4 regions of the Pseudoalteromonas sp. NZS127_1 genome follow, and region 1 is predicted to be linked to each of the others. Evidence: predicted binding sites of a transcription regulator. Region 1 holds the regulator's gene; each other region holds the start of a gene.

What was found. The regulator MetJ, encoded in region 1, represses methionine synthesis genes. The targets are predictions, from matches to a motif close to TAGACGTCTAGACGTCTA.
Region 2: metK (methionine adenosyltransferase) is a predicted target of MetJ. The motif match lies at 2,363-2,380, and genes of this name have one in related genera.
Region 3: metA (homoserine O-succinyltransferase) is a predicted target of MetJ. The motif match lies at 3,060-3,077, and genes of this name have one in related genera.
Region 4: I6F50_RS05385 (methylenetetrahydrofolate reductase) is a predicted target of MetJ. The motif match lies at 2,387-2,404, and genes of this name have one in related genera.

Annotation. Positions count from the first base shown of each region.
Region 1 is NZ_JADYXO010000005.1:143,073-147,977, reverse strand. Features, by position in the region: gene rpmE (50S ribosomal protein L31) at 1-20, shown strand, start outside; gene I6F50_RS07025 (malic enzyme-like NAD(P)-binding protein) at 709-1,950, shown strand; gene metJ (met regulon transcriptional regulator MetJ) at 2,033-2,353, opposite strand; gene metB (cystathionine gamma-synthase) at 2,643-3,890, shown strand; gene metL (bifunctional aspartate kinase/homoserine dehydrogenase II) at 4,061-4,905, shown strand, end outside.
Region 2 is NZ_JADYXO010000021.1:11,595-16,499, forward strand. Features, by position in the region: gene I6F50_RS16420 (5-formyltetrahydrofolate cyclo-ligase) at 1-367, opposite strand, end outside; gene I6F50_RS16425 (hypothetical protein) at 386-934, opposite strand; gene metK (methionine adenosyltransferase) at 1,110-2,261, opposite strand; gene tkt (transketolase) at 2,565-4,556, shown strand.
Region 3 is NZ_JADYXO010000009.1:121,490-126,394, forward strand. Features, by position in the region: gene metH (methionine synthase) at 1-975, opposite strand, end outside; gene I6F50_RS10440 (homocysteine S-methyltransferase family protein) at 985-2,058, opposite strand; gene metA (homoserine O-succinyltransferase) at 2,048-2,995, opposite strand; gene ettA (energy-dependent translational throttle protein EttA) at 3,218-4,891, shown strand.
Region 4 is NZ_JADYXO010000003.1:220,075-224,979, reverse strand. Features, by position in the region: gene I6F50_RS05390 (pitrilysin family protein) at 1-2,197, opposite strand, end outside; gene I6F50_RS05385 (methylenetetrahydrofolate reductase) at 2,448-3,404, shown strand; gene I6F50_RS05380 (hypothetical protein) at 3,522-3,719, opposite strand; gene I6F50_RS05375 (sensor domain-containing diguanylate cyclase) at 3,736-4,716, opposite strand; gene I6F50_RS05370 (DEAD/DEAH box helicase) at 4,775-4,905, opposite strand, start outside.

The sequences.
Region 1 (4,905 bases):
CACTTGCCAGCAAGAAGTAATTATTGCTGTTTAGTTAAAAAAAGCACCTTAGGGTGCTTTTTTTGTGCCTAAAATTTGTTATTTATTATCTTAAACTAACCTACATAAATCTTTGAGCAATTTAACGAATTAAATTGCACTATAACGTCGTTAAAAAATTTTTATTTAGAACAACTAGATACAAAAATTTTTGCCTAGTTCTAGCGTAATTTTCTTAACGTTAAATAGACCCCATATATAAGCAGATTGGTATTATTTCGTTGATTTTAACTATCCCCTCCTTTTGCATAACTATTTCCTATTCTTATTCTGAGTATGCATAATCCTTTACAGACAAATCGATAGATATTCTCTATATTTTAAATAGTACAATTTTTAACTAGGTTGATAAAAGTATCTAACGTGGGCTTATCTGTTTTTAAAGTAGGGTAGTAGGCTGTTATTCTAAGTTTATGCTGATACTTTAAGTATACATTTTATAAGATTTTGATAGGCATAAAAGCACCTTAAAACTTACTTTTTAGGTGAATTTTTATTTATTAAATGTTGATATAATCCTGCAAAGTTACTGAAAAACCTCTTAAAATTATAGGATATAGCATATAACAGGATAGACCTGATATTGCTTGGAATTTAAAAATAATAAGGGTATCGTACCCCAAGACTCCATCTCTCACTTTAACTTAAATTGCAGGATACCATCGCGTTATGTCTGACTTTCGTGAACAAGCACTACATTACCACTCACATCCCGTACCAGGTAAAATTAGCATTGAGCTTACAAAACCAGCTGAAACGGCTCATGATCTTGCACTTGCGTATAGCCCAGGTGTTGCCGAACCTGTACGTGAAATAGCTGCAGATCCTGCAAATGCTTATAAATATACGGGTAAAGGTAACATGGTTGCGGTTATTACTAATGGTACTGCAATTCTAGGCCTTGGTAATTTAGGTCCTTTAGCGTCTAAGCCTGTAATGGAAGGTAAAGCGCTATTGTTTAAACGTTTTGCAGGGCTTGATTCTATCGATATTGAAGTTAAGCACAAAACAACAGAAGACTTTATTAATACGGTTGCCAATATTGCCGACACATTCGGTGGTATTAACCTTGAAGATATTAAAGCACCAGAGTGTTTTGAAATTGAAAAAGCATTAATAGAGCGTTGTAGCATTCCTGTTTTTCATGATGATCAACACGGTACTGCCATTGTAACGGCTGCTGGTATGTTAAATGCGCTAGAAGTACAAGGTAAGTCAATTGAAGATGCAATTATTGTATGTTTAGGTGCAGGCGCTGCCGCTGTTGCGTGTATGGAGCTGTTAATTAAGTGTGGTGCACTGCGTGAACACATTTATATGCTTGACCGCAAAGGTGTTATTCATACCCGCCGCGATGACTTAAATGAATATAAACAGCTTTTTGCTAACAATACCGATAAGCGTACATTGCAAGATGTAATTGCAGATGCTGATGTGTTTGTGGGTGTTTCTGGTCCTAACTTATTAGCGGCTGAAGATTTAAAGCTAATGGCTGCAAAACCAGTTGTGTTTGCATGTTCAAACCCAGATCCTGAGATTGATCCTGCACTTGCGCACGGCGCACGCAACGATTTAATCATGGCAACAGGGCGCTCTGATTACCCTAACCAAGTTAATAATGTTTTATGTTTCCCGTTTATTTTCCGTGGTGCACTTGATGTACGTGCAAGTGCTATTAACGATGAAATGAAAATTGCTGCAGTAGATGCTATTCGAAGTATTGCCAAAGAGCCAGTACCTGCAGAAGTTTTAAAAGCCGCTGGAGTAGATAAACTAGAATTTGGTGCGCAGTATATTATTCCAAAACCAATGGATCCACGTTTACTGCCGCGTATAGCAAGAGCTGTTGCACTTGCTGCTATTGAGTCAGGTGTTGCACAAATTGAGCTACCTGAAAACTATATGCAGTAAATCTATACAGTAGAGCTATGCAATAAAATTTAGACATAAAAAAACCTCAGTAATTACTGAGGTTTTTTTGTCTTTGTAATATTTATTCTTCGTTTAAAACGGGTACTTCTAGACCCATTTCTTGCATTATTTTTTTAACTTCTTCTGGTACTTTTTCGGCGTTATCTTTACGTAAGTCATCGTCATTTGGTAAAGGTTGGCCAGTAAAAGCATGCAAAAATGCCTCACATAGCAATTCACTATTTGTAGCATGGCGAAGGTTATTGATTTGACGACGTGTACGTTCGTCAGTTAATACCTTTAATACATTTAGCGGGATCGAAACGGTGATCTTTTTAACTTGCTCTGATTTTTTACCGTGTTCTGCGTATGGGTGAATATACTCACCATTCCATTTAGCCATAAGATGTATCGTTGCCTCAGATTATTAATTTCTCACACGGTATAAAAAGCGTGTAAATATGCGTGAAATTCTATCGATTTAAAAAAGATAGTCAAATAATAGATACCGATCTATCTTAATAAGCCTATTGTAGGTGTAAAGATAAGCACACTTTTGTGAGCTAAAATGTGTTATTCGCAGAAGCCCCTTCTACTTTTAGCCATCTAGAGCTTTAAAATACTTTGACTTATCAAAACGGATAACTTACTCTTTTAGACGTCTAAACATCCAAATTAATCAGGTGACGAATATGAGCGAAAAAAACAAAGCGACCATTGCTGTACGTAACGGCGTTGATGCTGATAAACATCATGGTGCGGTGGTACCGCCAATTTATTTATCGACTACTTATTCGTTTGCCGACTTTGATACTAAGCGTGAGTATGATTATGGTCGTAGCGGTAATCCTAATCGTGATATTTTAGCTGAGACGCTTGCTAAGCTTGAAGGTGGCGCTCGTGGCATAATTACAGCTACAGGCATGGCTGCCGTGCATTTAGCTACTCAGCTACTTAATAGTGACGATACGTTAGTAATTCCACATGATTGTTATGGTGGCAGCTATCGTTTATTTACATCTTTACAAAAACGCGGACTACTAAAGCTCGAAATATTAGATTTAACAAAAGAAGAAAGCCTTCAACAAATTTTAGTAATTAAACCTAAGCTTATTTGGATAGAAACCCCAAGTAACCCAGTACTTCGTTTAACAGATATTAAAGCGGTGACCGATGTTGCAAAGCAATGCGGTGCATTGGTGGCTGCAGATAACACGTTTTTGTCGCCTGCTTTACAAAATCCTCTTAAGTTTGGTGTAGATATTGTGGTGCATTCAACCACTAAATACATTAACGGACACTCAGATGTAGTAGGCGGCGCTGTTATTGCCGCAACACAAGAGTTAGGCGATGAGCTTGCTTGGTGGGCTAATAACATTGGTATTACGGGTGCGCCTTTTGATAGCTATTTAACGCTTCGTGGTTTACGTACTTTAAATGTGCGCCTAAGGCAGCATCAAGAAAATGCACTGGCAATAGCTAAGTATCTTGAAAGCTCTGAATATGTAAGCCAAGTTTACTACCCAGGTCTTGAGTCACATCCTCAACATGAGCTGGCTAAAGCACAGCAACTTGGTTTTGGTGGCATGGTGAGTTTTGATATTAAAGGCGATATAAACGACGCTGCGGCATTTTTAACTAGCCTTAAAACGTTTAGTTTAGCTGAGTCACTAGGTGGCGTAGAGAGCTTAATTTGTCACCCTGCAACTATGACGCACGCAGGTATGGAGGCAACAGCACGTTTAGAAGCGGGTGTGGGCGATACGCTTATTCGTATTTCGGTAGGTATTGAAGATATACACGATTTAGTCGCTGATTTTGAACGAGTGTTTGAACTTGTAAAACCAGGGCAAAATAAAAATGTTGGCCGTGTAGGCAAAGGAGCAGGCACTCCTGGTGGTAACGTTAAATTAAGTGCAGCCCGTCCGGCGCTTTGGTAAGTAATACCAATCCGCAATAATACCTAATCAATTTGAGGGATTAAACCGCACGCTAACTTCGTTAAAAATTTCTCATATAGAACAACTAAACAACGAAATTTTTGCCTTGTTATCGACACGGTTTTCTTATCCTCAAAATAGACAACTTAATTAAGCGAATTGGTATAAATATGGTCAATTGTGTACATAAATTTGGTGGTTCAAGCTTAAGCTCAAGTGAGCGCTATCAAAGCGTAGCTAAAATAATTATTGGGCATACTCAGACGGGCGACTGTGTTGTGGTATCGGCTGCGGGTAAGACAACCGATACGCTAGTATTACTTTGGCAAAGCTATCAAAAACAAGATACTCAAGCAGTAGCTGATATTTTACTGCAGTTAAATAACCATCAAAGTGATTTAATAGAGCAGCTATTAGAAGCCGATTTAAAACGAAGTGCACTTAAAACACTAAGTATCGAACTTAGCTATATTGCAGAACTTGCTCAAGCTGAGCAGCTAAAAGAGGCTGCATTGCTTGCACATGGCGAACTGTGGTCAGCACGTTTACTCGCTACTTATTTACAGCAGCTAAATATTGAGGCATGCGCTCAAGATGCACGTACTCTTTTTACCTTAAATGATGGCGAATTAATGCATGCGCAAAATGCGCAGCAATGTGGGCAGTTAATTTTGCCTAATAAAATAAATGTTGTTACTGGGTTTATTGCCGCAGATATCAAAGGCGAGACAGTAACGCTTGGCCGAAATGGCAGTGACTACAGTGCAACACTACTTGCAAATTATTGCCATGCTAAGCAAGTATGTATTTGGACTGATACACAGGGGGTGTATAGCACTGATCCTCGCAAGGTACAAAAAGCGATTAAGTACGGCAAAATTTGCCGTGGACAGGCTAATTTATTAGCTCGTTTGGGTAACCCTGTATTACATGCAAAAACACTATCGCCACTTAAAAACACAGATATTAAGCTAGCTGTTCGCAGTAGTTTTGACGTACAAGCAAGTCCAACAGA
Region 2 (4,905 bases), on a different contig from region 1:
GCACTGGTAATGGGCATATTTGAGAGCAGTTCAGCTTAGGCTCCAAGATACCATAGCGATTTGCTCTCATGGGTGAGTTTTTCTCATAGCGCTGAAATAGTAAATTAGCGTCATTGAATGGGTGTATTATAGGTAGGTAAACGGTATGGTTTAAACTCCATAATTCTTTAATTAACAATGAAGTGTCTAGTTCCCCATCGTTACTTAAGTAAATGGCAATATGCTTTGAATTCGTTGTTTTTTCGCTTTTTAAATGTTGAATAAAATTCATTTTTAGCGATTGCGCAGCAATTATTTGCTGATTATTTGACAAGTTTTTACGGGTATTACGAATTTCTGCTCTTATTTTTGCGCGTTTATTACTCATTAAATTAATTAGCCATTCTTAAAAAGAGAATAAATCGGGAAAAATTAAAAAAACAGCCAGTACGACTAGCAAAATTGTGGCAGTTGCAATCAATGAATATAAAAGTAAGTTGCTGCGTTTTTTAGGAGGCGCTAAATCATCATCTAGCATTAGATCGTCACCTTGCCATTCGTCAATACTTTCGTCTGGTGCTTTTAATTGAGCTTCAGGAAGGCGTTGCTCTAACTCGTCTAACTTTTCTTCAAGGCGAATTAAGCTGCTAGTGATGTAATCGAGTGCATCAAAAATACGTTCGTCACGTTGGTTGTTATTTGCAGCAGGGTTTGAGCCATTTTGAATGATGTTTGAAACAGCTTGAAGCTTACTTTTAATGCCTAAGCTTGCTAGTAACTTAGCCTGTTTTAACGCTTTGTCTTTATCGCTTGGTGCAAACAGTGGCTTACCTTTAAAAAAAAGAGCTACTTTTTCATCTGACGTTTTTAATTTTGCAGCTAAATTTGTACATGCTGTTTTTATGTCAACGTTATCGGCAAGTCCTGCAAATATAACGCGAAAGTTATCGGCCATTTAACTGTCCCTAAAGCTTTTATAATGAAATGAGTATATACCTAAAGTACAAAAGAATTCGAGGTCGATTTAATAGTTATTTTGTAGACGCTCTACAAACAATATAGCGAATAAGTTTTAGATGCAAAAACGGCCCTTAAAAGGGCCGTTTTTAATTTACTACAACAATTTTGACTTAAAGGCCAGCAGCTGCGCGAAGTGCGTCTGCTTTATCTGTACGTTCCCAAGGGAATTCGTCACGACCAAAGTGGCCGTAAGCCGCTGTAGGAAGGTAGATAGGGCGCTCTAAATCAAGCATTTGAATTAAGCCGTAAGGGCGCAGGTCAAAATGTTCACGAATAAGCTCGATTAAACGGCTTTCTTCTAGCTTGCTTGTACCAAACGTTTCAACGCTGATAGAAGTAGGCTCTGCAACACCAATTGCGTAAGAAACTTGTAGCTCACACTTGTCAGCAAGACCAGCAGCAACAATGTTTTTAGCAACGTAACGTGCAGCGTATGCTGCTGAACGGTCAACTTTTGATGGATCTTTACCAGAGAAAGCACCACCACCGTGACGAGCCATACCACCGTATGTATCTACAATAATTTTACGACCAGTTAAACCACAGTCACCCATTGGTCCGCCAATTACAAAGCGACCTGTTGGGTTAATGAAAAACTTAGTTGCACTTGTAATAAGTTCTGCAGGAAGTACCGGCTTGATGATTGTTTCCATCACCGCTTCTACTAAATCTTTTTGCGAAATGTCTTCGCTGTGCTGAGTAGAAAGTACAACAGCATCAATACCTACTGGCTTACCGTTTTCGTATGCAAAAGTCACTTGAGATTTTGCATCTGGACGTAACCAGTTAAGCTCGCCGCTTTTACGAACCTCAGCTTGGCGCTGAACTAAACGGTGTGAGTAAGTAATTGGAGCAGGCATTAGTACTTCTGTTTCGTTACATGCGTAACCAAACATTAAGCCTTGGTCGCCAGCGCCTTGCTCTTCTGGGCTAGTACGGTCAACACCTTGGTTAATGTCTGGAGACTGTTTACCAATAGTGTTTAAAATTGCACATGAATCGGCATCAAAGCCCATGTCTGAATTTGTGTAGCCAATGTCACGAATTGTTTTACGTGTAATTTCTTCGATATCAACCCATGCGCTAGTAGTGATTTCACCACCAACCATAACCATACCGGTTTTTACGTAAGTTTCGCATGCAACACGGGCATGAGAGTCTTGCTCTAGGATAGCATCAAGTACCGCATCAGAGATTTGATCGGCGATTTTATCCGGATGACCTTCAGAAACTGATTCAGAAGTAAATAAATGTTTTGCCATTGTAATTCTGCTCACAAATATTGCGCTTCACAAACGTCGGTATTAGCGCTAAAAAATTAAGGGGCGTATTTTATCGAAAACAAAACATCTTGCATAGTGTTTTTACGCCTAGACGTCTAAATAAAATGTATAATAACTTTTTGGTCTTAAAAAATATTCATAATGCCTCATTTTTATGGGGTTTTTAATTGCACACCGCCCCCACAATAAGTAAGAATGGTGCCATAAAAGCTCTTAAGTGACTTATGAGCATAAACGATTACATAAATACCCGCGCAAATACAAATAAAGGTAGGAGAATTCATGCCATCTCGCAAAGAACTTGCAAATGCTATTCGCGTCTTGTCAATGGACGCAGTACAAAAGGCCAAATCTGGTCACCCTGGAGCCCCTATGGGCATGGCTGATATCGCAGAAGTACTATGGCGCGATTATCTAAAACATAACCCAACGAATCCAGAGTGGGCTGACCGTGACAGATTTATTCTTTCAAACGGCCACGGTTCAATGCTTATATATTCTCTATTGCACCTAAGTGGTTACGACTTACCGCTAGACGAAATTAAAAACTTCCGTCAAATGCATTCTAAAACACCAGGTCACCCTGAATATGGCTATGCACCAGGAATCGAAACTACTACGGGTCCTTTAGGTCAAGGGATCACAAATGCCGTAGGTATGGCAATTGCTGAAAAAGCGCTAGCTGCACAGTTTAACCGTGAAGGTCACGATATTGTTGATCACTTTACCTATGCATTTATGGGCGACGGTTGCCTTATGGAAGGTATTTCACATGAAGCAGGTTCACTTGCAGGCACATTAGGCCTTGGTAAACTTGTTGCGTTTTGGGATGACAACGGCATTTCAATCGATGGTGAAGTAGAAGGTTGGTTTACCGATGATACACCAGCGCGCTTTAAAGCGTACGGTTGGCATGTGATTAGTGGTGTTGATGGCCACGACAGCGATGCTGTAAGTGCTGCAATTGCAGAGGCTAAAAGTGTAACCGACAAGCCATCACTAATTTGTTGTAAAACAATTATTGGTTATGGTTCACCTAACAAATCAGGTAGCCACGATTGTCATGGTGCTCCACTAGGTGATGACGAAATTAAAGCGTCTCGCGAATTTTTAGGTTGGACTGGCGATGCGTTCGAAATTCCTGATGATATTTACGCACAATGGGATAGCAAAGAAAAAGGTCAACAGCTTGAATCAAGCTGGGACGAAAAATTTGCAGCATACGCAAAAGCATACCCAGAGCTTGCAGCTGAATACAAGCGTCGTATTAACAACGAACTTCCTGGCGATTGGGCTGAAAAATCTCAAGCGTATATTGAGCAATTACAAGCAAACCCAGCAAACCCAGCGTCTCGTAAAGCATCGCAAAATGCACTAAATGCATTTGGTCCGTTATTACCAGAATTTATGGGTGGCTCAGCCGATTTAGCAGGCTCAAATTTAACCATTTGGGATGGCTCTAAAGGTTTAACACGCGATGATGCAAGCGGTAACTACATTTACTACGGTGTACGTGAGTTTGGTATGTCGGCCATCATGAATGGTATTGCCCTTCATAAAGGCTTTATTCCTTACGGTGCTACGTTCTTAATGTTTGTTGAATACGCAAAAAATGCTGTACGTATGGCTGCATTAATGAAGCAACCAAGCATTTTTGTTTACACGCACGATTCAATTGGTTTAGGTGAAGATGGTCCAACTCACCAACCAGTAGAGCAAATTGCAAGCATGCGTTTAACGCCTAACTTATACAACTGGCGTCCGTGTGACCAAGTTGAGTCGGCAATTGCATGGCAACAAGCTATTGAGCGTAAAGACGGCCCTACATCGCTTATCTTTACTCGCCAAGGTCTTGAGCAACAAGCACGTGACGCACAGCAATTAAGTGACGTTAAAAAAGGTGGTTACATCCTTAGCTGTGATGGCAACCCAGAGATTATCTTTATTGCGACGGGCTCTGAAGTGCAACTAGCACAAGATTCAGCAAGCGAACTACGCAGCCAAGGTAAAAAGGTACGTGTTGTATCTATGCCATGTACTGATGCCTTTGAAGATCAAAGCGCAGCATACAAAGAAAGCGTATTACCGGCATCTGTTTCACGCCGCGTAGCAGTAGAAGCGGGTATTGCTGACTACTGGTACAAGTACGTAGGTCTAAACGGCGCAGTAGTAGGTATGACTACCTTTGGTGAGTCAGCACCTGCAGGCGAGCTGTTTGAGCACTTTGGTTTTACAGTGGCAAATATTGTAAGCAAAGCAAACGAGCTTTTTTAATCGCTTTGATTAAATAAAGTAAGTAATTGAAAAGCCCGCACTGTGAAAAACAGCGCGGGCTTTTTTGTTTGAATAACTGTAAAAGCGTTGCTTTAAAACGCCAGCAAGCTGCGCGTCTACAGGGAGTTTAATACCAATCTGCTTATATATGGGGTCTATTAAACGTTAAGAAAATTACGCTAGAACTAGGCAAAAGTTTTTATATCTAGTTGTTCTAAATAAAAAACTTTTAACGACGTTATAGTGCAATTTAATTCGTTAAATTGATCAAAGATTTATGCAGGTTGGTATAATTTTGAGTGGTAGGCGTAGAGTTTGCTCATGTGGGAAGGCAGCTTCTAATTTATTT
Region 3 (4,905 bases), on a different contig from region 1:
TATAAAGGTAGTAATACCTTTTACTAGTGCATGCTCAAGGCGTTTTGCAACCGGCCATGTGCGCCATTCTAAATCTTCTACTCGCTCGGCTTGCGCCATACCCGAGTACTTTGGTGCAAGCTCAACTAAACGCTCACCTGCGCCGGGATCGGTATTAAGAATTACGTCTGTAACGGCTTTGCGTAACTCATCTGGTATGTCGTCGTAAACGGCAAGTTGGCCTGCGTTTACAATACCCATATCCATACCCGCTTGAATAGCGTGGTATAAAAACACCGAGTGAATAGCCTCACGTACTGGGTTATTACCTCTAAACGAAAACGATACGTTTGATACCCCGCCCGACACTTTACAGTGCGGTAAATTTTGCTTAATACGGCGTGTGCCTTCAATAAATTCTACGGCGTAGTTGTCGTGCTCTTCTATACCGGTGGCTACGGCAAATATATTTGGGTCGAAAATAATATCTTCTGGCGCAAAGCCAATGTCTTCTACCAATATTTTATAACTGCGCGCACATATTGCGAACTTACGGTCGGCAGTATCGGCTTGTCCGTCAGTATCAAACGCCATTACCACGGCGGCTGCACCAAAACGTTTTATTATTTTAGCTTGGCGAATAAACGGCTCTTCGCCCTCTTTTAGCGATATTGAGTTAACAATGGCCTTGCCTTGAATACACTTTAAGCCCGCTTCTATTACTTCCCACTTTGAGGAGTCGACCATAATGGGCACGCGAGAAATATCAGGCTCTGAGGCTATTAAGTTTAAAAACTTAACCATGGCGGCTTTTGAGTCCAACATGGCTTCGTCCATGTTTATATCAATAACCTGTGCGCCGTTTTCAACTTGTTCGCGGGCAACGGTTAGCGCGGCTTCAAAGTCTTCTTCCATGATTAGGCGTTTAAACATGGCCGAACCAGTTACGTTGGTACGCTCGCCAACATTGGTAAATACTGCTATTTGCTGTGTCATGTTGGCTCCTTAATTTAAGTTACAGGCTTCAAGGCCTGATAAACGCATACGTACTTCAAGCTCAGGTAAAGGCCGAGGTTTAACGCCTTCAAGCCCTTTTGCAAACGCGCGAATATGCGCAGGCGTTGTACCGCAGCACCCGCCTACTATATTAATAAAGCCCGATTTACCCCAATCGATAATTTCGGCTGCCATTTCAGGCGCTTCTAAATCGTATTCACCAAACTCATTAGGCAAGCCCGCATTAGGGTGTACCGATGTAAAGGTTTCGCACACGCGCGACAACTCTTCTACATATTGGCGCAGTAAATCAGGACCAAGCGCACAGTTTAGACCAATTGAAATAGGCTTAATATGGCGAATAGAATTATAAAATGCTTCGGTTGTTTGCCCCGAAAGCGTACGGCCAGAGGCGTCGGTAATAGTCCCCGAAATCATAACTGGTAATTTACGCCCTGCTTGCTCAAAGGCTTCTTCTACGCCAAACGAGGCGGCTTTTGCGTTAAGAGTGTCGAATATAGTTTCGATTAGTATTAAATCGGCGCCGCCTTCCATTAATGCAAGTGTTGATTCAATATACGCAGTAACCAGCTTATCAAAGGTGACATTTCGGTAACCCGGATCGTTTACGTCTGGCGAAATTGAACACGTTTTAGATGTCGGCCCTAAAACACCGGCTACGTAACGCGGTTTTTCTGGCGTTTTAGCACTAAATTCGTCGCACATTGCGCGTGCTAATTTAGCCGACTCTAGGTTTATTTCACGACTTAGGCTTGCCATGTCGTAATCTTCCATCGAAATAGTGGTCGAGTTAAACGTATTGGTTTCGATAATATCGGCGCCCGCTGATAAAAAACCACGATGAATATCAGTGATTAAATCGGGCTTGGTTAGGCTTAATAAATCGTTATTGCCTTTAATTAATACATGCCAGTCTTTAAAACGCTCTCCGCGATAGTCTTCTTCTTCTAGCTTATGATCTTGGATCATGGTGCCCATAGCGCCATCTAAAATTAAAATGCGTTCTTTTAATGCGGCGCTTATTTCGGCTTGCTTATTATTTGTAGGAGCGTTATTCGGCATAGTTGTTAGTCCTCACGTCTTGGCTAACTAAATTAATATCATACGGTGTGGTTTGGTACACGTAGTAATTTAACCAGTTCGAAAAAAGTAAAAAAGCATGGCTTTGCCACGTTTTTGAAGGTTGTTTGGTTGCATCATCATCCGGAAAGTAATTTTCGGGTTTTGGTGCATTAGGGCTTTTTTTACAATCGCGCTCGTATTCTGCTTTTAGCGAGTCGGCGTCGTACTCAGGATGACCGGTTATAAACACTTGGCTACCCGATTTATTTTTAAGTAAGTAAGCCCCTACTCGCTCAGAACCAGCCAGTACAACTAGCTCATCACAGGCGTTTATTTTATTTATATCAATGTGGCCGTAGCGTGAGTGCGGTACCAAAAAGGTGTCGTCGAATCCGCGAGTCAGTGCGCCGTGATCAAAGTAACATTGGTGGGTAAATACGCCACACAGTTTGTCGTCTTTTAAATCGCGCTTTAAATTGTAACGGTGATATAACGCTGCATGCGCTGCCCAGCACGAAAATAACGTAGAGGTAACGTGTTGCTCAGCCCAATCAATAATGACCTTTAGCTCATCCCAATACGCTACATCGTCGTATTCTAAATGCGCAAGTGGCGCGCCAGTTACTATTAATGCGTCGTAATTGTTGTCTTTAACCTCAGAAAAATAACGATAAAAGGTATCAAGGTGCTCTTCTGAGTTGCTACTACTGCGGTGAGTGTCGAGGCGCAGCAGCTCTACGTTTACTTGCAAAGGCGAGTTGGCAAGCAAGCGGATAAACTGAACTTCGGTTTCTACTTTATTAGGCATTAAGTTTAAAATAGCCAAACGCATTGGGCGTATTTCTTGCGTTTTTGCACGTGTTTTAGGCATTACAAATACGTTTTCTTGACGTAAACGTGCAATTGCCGGCAACTCGTCTTTTACTGTAATTGGCATACTTTACTCCTGCTCATAAAAACCGAAGCTTAATTATGAACTGAAAGTAAAAAATATCAACCTCTAGATGTATAGATGTCTAAATGAAATTTATTCATGATTTTATACTTTACTTACAAGCATGCTTTAGTGCTTTAAAACCCGCCATTCGTTGACTGTTTCACCTGTCAGCCACTACAATACAACATTGAAATTTTTATTATTATTTGAAGGCTTTCCTCCATGGTTTTACCTGATAAATTTATATTCTCGATGAGTCGAGTATCTAAGGTTGTGCCACCTAAGCGCACTATCTTAAAAGATATTTCGTTACATTTTTTTCCTGGCGCTAAAATTGGTGTGCTTGGTTTAAACGGTTCTGGTAAATCTACGTTACTACGTATTATGGCCGGTGTTGACCAAGATTTTGAAGGTGATGCACATCCTCAGCCTGGTACAAAAATTGGTTATTTACCGCAAGAGCCTGTTTTAGACGAAAGCAAAACAGTTCGTGAAATTGTTGAAGAAGCTGTTGGCGAAGTTAAACACGCACTTAAACGTCTTGACGAAGTGTATAACGAATACGCCATGGAAGACGCTGACTTTGACGCACTTGCAAAAGAGCAAGGCGAGCTTGAAGCTGTTATTCAGGCGCACGATGGTCACAACATTGATAACGTTTTAGAGCGTGCTGCTGATGCACTTCGCCTGCCAGAATGGGATGCTAAAATTGAGCACCTTTCAGGTGGTGAGCGTCGTCGTGTTGCTATATGTCGATTACTGCTTGAAAAACCAGACATGCTTATTCTCGATGAACCTACTAACCACTTGGATGCTGAGTCGGTTGCATGGTTAGAGCGCTTTTTACACGATTACGAAGGCACTGTTGTGGCGGTTACGCATGACCGTTACTTCCTTGATAATGTAGCTGGTTGGATATTAGAGCTTGACCGTGGTGAAGGTATTCCATGGGAAGGTAACTACTCTTCTTGGCTTGAACAAAAAGATGCGCGCTTACAGCAAGAACAAAAATCTGAAAAAGCACGTCAAAAATCAATTGCGCAAGAACTTGAATGGGTTCGTTCAAACCCTAAAGGTCGCCAAGCTAAGTCAAAAGCACGTATGGCTCAGTTTACTGAAATGCAGCAGTCTGATTACCAAAAACGTAACGAAACTAACGAGATGTTTATTCCACCTGGCCCGCGCTTAGGCGATCAAGTGCTTGAAGTAACGAATCTTCGTAAGAGTTTTGGCGATCGCGTTTTAATTGACGATTTAAGCTTTAGCATGCCAAAAGGTGCCATTGTGGGCATTATTGGTGCCAATGGCGCGGGTAAATCAACGCTGTTTAAAATGATCAGTGGTGAGCAAAAGCAAGACAGCGGTAGCATTACCGTTGGCGAAAGCGTACACCTTGCTACTGTTGATCAGTTCCGCGACGGTATGGACGAAAGCAAAACTGTTTTCCAAGAAATATCAGACGGCCAAGACGTACTAAAAATTGGTAACTTTGAGTTCCAAAGTCGTGCGTATGTAAGTCGCTTTAACTTTAAAGGTAACGATCAGCAAAAGTTTGTTAAAGACCTATCAGGTGGTGAGCGTAACCGTTTACACCTTGCTAAGTTATTAAAAGCTGGCGGCAATGTGTTACTACTCGATGAGCCAACCAATGACTTGGACGTTGAAACATTACGTGCGCTAGAGAACGCTATTTTAGAGTTCCCTGGTTGCGTAATGTGTATCTCGCATGACCGTTGGTTCCTTGACCGTATTGCTACGCACATTTTAGATTACCGCGACGAAGGTCAAATTAACTTCTTTGATGGTAACTATACTGAATACGAAGAGTGGCTTAAAAAGACACTAGGTGCAGCAGCAACTGAACCTAAACGTATTAAGTACAAAAAAATTGGTTAATATTTACTGTAGCT
Region 4 (4,905 bases), on a different contig from region 1:
CTTCGCTACTTCTTATTGTATCAATAGGAAAACCAAACGATACCGCAGTCGATTGCGCCGACTTTTCTACAATAGTTGCATGATGACCTTTAAGCGCTGGTGCATCAGGAATACTTAAACGGCTTTGATCACCTTTTGGTAGCGTTGCAAAATCGCTCATCATTTTAGCTTTAAGTTTTGCAGGCACAGCCCCAATTAAGCCAACCGTGAGTTTAGATTGCGTAAGCTCGCTGTTATAAAATGCTTTAACGTCATCCAGCGTCAACGCTTCTAAATCAGAAATATCACCGTAGTTGTAGCTTTCATAAGGATGATTTTTGTAAAGCGCGCTGTATAGCACTTCTTTGCCTAGCTCTTCATCGTTAGATGCTTTTAAGCCTGACTTAATACCGTCGATCATTTCTTTTTTAAGGCGTTTAAAGTCGTCATCTCTAAAACCTGGATTTAGTAATTGATCGCTCACAAGTGTATACCACTGCGCCGCATTATCTTTGTGAATGCGCCCTTGAAACGACAGCATTTCTTTATCTATTTGATAGCCAAAGCTACCCGCAAGCGGATAAAGTGCTTTTTGAATATCTTTATAGCTTGTCGCCTCTGAGCCACCTTGTGCAAGCATAGCCGCAGTTAACGCAGCAACACCTTTTTTGCCTTGTGGGTCGGCAGCTGCACCGGTATTGAATAAAAAGTTAACATCAATTAATGGCGAGCTATTCGTTTTATCAAGTACTTTAAATACAGGTGCCGCAGGTGCTTCTTCAAGCTTTGCAGTAAGCGCATTTAAATCAACTTCTTGCTCAAAACCTGGGGCTTTATCAAGTGCCGACATAGTTAATGTGGTACGTGCGTTATCAGTAAAGTATTTATTAGCAACGGCTTTAATATCTGCGCTGGTAATGTTATCTGCCGATTTATACAGCTGGTTTATAACCTCAGGATCGCGCTCAAAATGCATGTAGCTGGCAAGGGTTGATGCAATCGCTTGCGACGAGTCTAAGCCATTTATAAAGCTGTATTTAAGGTTCGATTTTAAATCACTCAGCTTTTGCTCATCAACAAGCTCAGTGCGTGCTTTTGCATAAGTTCGGTTAATGGCATCGCGCGCAGTGGCTAAATCGTCTGCGTTTTCTACTTTAACAAATACGTGTAATAAACCCGGATCTTTAGTCTCTGGGTTATAGGTAAACATTTGGCTGGCAATTTGTTTGTCGACCACTAGCTCTTGATATAAATCTGAATTACTTGAAAAATAAAGCTGTGAGATTAAATCAAGCGCCGCTCTGTCTTTTTTAGCAGGCTCCCACGCAGCGCCTTTGTACGATACAAGTAACCAATGACCTGGTAGCGCTTCATCTTGCTGGTGCAAATATTTTGGTGCTTGTTGAACAGGCTCTGCTTTAATGTCAGCAATATAGTTACCCTTTTTCCAGCTGCCCCAATGCTTTTTAACCATTGCCATTGTTGCTTGCGGGTCTACATCGCCCACAATAACAAGTGACACATACTCAGGCTTATAAAACTTAGCAAAAAATTCTTTACCATAGGCCATTTGATCAGGCATAGCTTCTATGTCTTTAAAAAAGCCCATAGTGGTGTGTTTATACGTGTGCTTATCAAACGCCTCTTCGCGTACAGCGCTTAATAATTTACGAATTGGGCTCGCGTTGTTTTTTAAGTACTCACCTTTTACCGTTTGTGCTTCTGTTCTAAATTGCTCTTCGGTGTAAGTTAAGTTTTGAAAAATATCAGCTTCAAGCTCAAGTACTTTATCAAGATGCTGCTTTGAAAAGTTTAAATGGTAGTTTGTAAAATCGTTTGTTGTATAAGCGCGGTTATCAACACCTGAATTTTTTAATATGTCTGAGTACACATCTTCAGGGTATTTTTGTGAGCCTTTAAACATCATGTGTTCAAAAAAGTGAGCAAAGCCTGTTTTGCCCTCTTCAACTTCGTTACGCGACCCAACCGATACCGGAATTTGCAGCGACACTACATCAGGGTAATCAGTTTTAACAACCATGACACGTAAGCCGTTTTCTAGCTCTTCAATTAAATAATCTTGCGAAAAAACACGATCATCAGCTTTATTTACTTGTTCTTGTTGTGCTGTTGTTTGCGTGCTTTGGTTTTGTTGCATGGCGCAACCTGTTAACGCCAGCGATACCGCTAAGCTGGTTGCTAATAATTTAAATTTCATTGTTGTCCCTTTTTAAATTGAGCAAATTTGTTGTCAGATTTAACTCTTTAATTATGCCCCAAAGCCAATAAATATAAGAGCCCCAAGGGAATTTATTATGTAAACAACTGTGTCAATTATAAATAATGGGAACAAGCACTATGAATAAACATCATGTTAGTTGAAAAACTTTCACTAAATAAATCTATCTAGACGTCTAAATGGCTGCTATATTAAATCCATCAAAACAAACTTAGCTGGAATGAGGATTATGGCTTTATCACTAAAAGAGAAGATAGTGGACACCAACCAAGGTGTTTATCTTATTGGTACTACCCCGCCTAAAATTGGCACCGATAAAGCGCAATTAAAAACCATTGCAGAAAAGCTATTAGGTCGCTTACACGAAATTGAATACGACGGCGTAATAATTTACGACATTCAAGACGAAAGCAGCCGAACCAATCAAGACCGCCCATTTGCGTTTAAACAAACCGTTGATCCGCGTGAATACAGCCATTTACTTCGTAATTTATCTGCACAAGATGTGATTACTTATAAAAGTGTGGCGCAGCGTGGCGTAGGCGAATTTAAAGATTGGCTAAGTGAAACTAAAAACGACTACGATTTACAAAATGTTGTTTTAGTAGGTAGCCCATCATCGATAGGCGATATAAAGCTAAGCCTGCCAGATGCGTATAAAGCATTGGCTGAGCAATCAGATGATTTCTTTTTAGGTGGCGTTACGATTGCCGAGCGCCATTCAAGTAAACGAAATGAGCACGAACGATTAATAGAAAAAACAGCACAAGGTTGTCAATTTTTTATATCGCAAGCTGTTTACGACGCACAAGCTACTATAGAGCTAATTACTAGCTACGCACGTACGTGTAAAGCACAGGGTATTACACCTCAACGTATTATATTAACGTTTACCCCGTGCGGCGGCGAAAAAACCTTAGACTTTATGCAATGGTTGGGTATCTCAGTGCCAGAGGCAACTAAATGGCGCATGCTTGATGCAGACAATACATTAAGCGAATCAGTCCGTATTTGCCGTGAAAACCTCGACTTAATACTTAAAAGCTGTGCGCATTTAGATGTACCGCTGGGCCTAAATATTGAAAGCTTAACAAACCGTAAAGAAGAAATTGACGCGTCAATTAACTTATACCGTTTATTAAAAGCCATTATGGAATTGAACCTTGCGGAAAAGCTAATAGCTTAAAGGCTAGGTAAGAGCTAATTAACACCCTTCTTGGCAAGCCTCATGGCTTGCTTTTTTATGTCCGTACTTTGAAAAATGAATTAATAAATACAAGTAAAAATTTGCAGCTTAAGCTATTTATTGAAGCTGTTTTTGGTTATTACTCTCAAGCCTTTTTAAGGCAAACCCCATAGAGGAGCACATAACACCAAAAACTATTCCCTCATTAGATATAAATCTAATGCTAGTAAACGTTTCAAATAAGCTTATTATTGCTAAGGAAAAAATAAAACCTATCGCAGAAAAAACCAGCCAAGTTTGTGTGGCATGAGTCATGACGAACCTCCTTTTACTATTGTGCCTTTTTAGCGAGCTTATACGCTTGTTTATTTTTATACATTGCGTGGTCTGCATCATTTAATAGCGCTTCAAAGGGCTGCTTTTGTTTATTAGTAAAACTATAACCAATACTAAGCGATAAATCGCAAACGTCTTCTTTGAGTAAGGCTTTTGAATACTCAGTCGAAATTTTATCCATGATGTAGTTAATCTTGCTTTTATCGCTTACTTGCATTACTGCAACAAACTCATCGCCACCTAAGCGCCCTACTATATCAGCATCTCTTAAATGCGTTTTTAGCGTATCCGCCAATATAATTAAGGCTTTGTCGCCCACTTCATGTCCGCAGGTGTCGTTTAATTTTTTAAAGTCGTTTATATCGATAAACAAACAACACACGTCAAAGCCTAAACGTAGCGCTAAGTTAAGTTTTTGCTGGGCTAATAAGTTAAGTGCTCGGCGATTATAAATATTCGTTAATGAGTCTAACATGGCTATTTCGCGCATTTGCTCATAGCTATACACAAGCGCTAGGTCGTCTTCAATCAAATCACGTAGTTGTTCTATGAGTTCAAAATATTCATCGGTATAGCTTGTTTTCTGAGTGTCTTTTAAGCATAGCGTGCCAAATACTTCGCCTTCAGGCCAATGAATAGGTAAACCTAGGTAGGATTCAACACCATCTTCAACTACTTCTGGTAGGGTGTTCCATGCATCGTTATTACTTGCATCATTAACATATAAAATATTTTTAGTTTCAGCAACGTACCGACAAAACAGAGGTGTTTGAGGAGGAAGTATAGGATTGGTCTCAAAGTTAGAGCCACCTTCGTTACTTCTAATAACAACGCGATAGCCTTTGCTTGTTGCCTGAACTATATAACCAGACGGGGCTGAAAAAAGCCCCGTTATAAGGTCGATTGTTTTTTGCCATTTATGCAAAGATATTTGGCCATCAATACCAGAAAATGCCCATTGATCAATTTCAAACATTGCTTTACCTCGGCTATTTAGTAGCTCCAGTATAGGCAAAAAAGCAAAGTAAAAGCTATTATTTGCGACGTCTACTTGGCTCTCTTTTACCAGTGATACGTTTTTTATCGCGATCTTTTCGCGACTTGTTAGTATTTTTACGATTATCTTTTGGCTTTTTATTAGGATCTGGCTCGTAACCTTCTAACC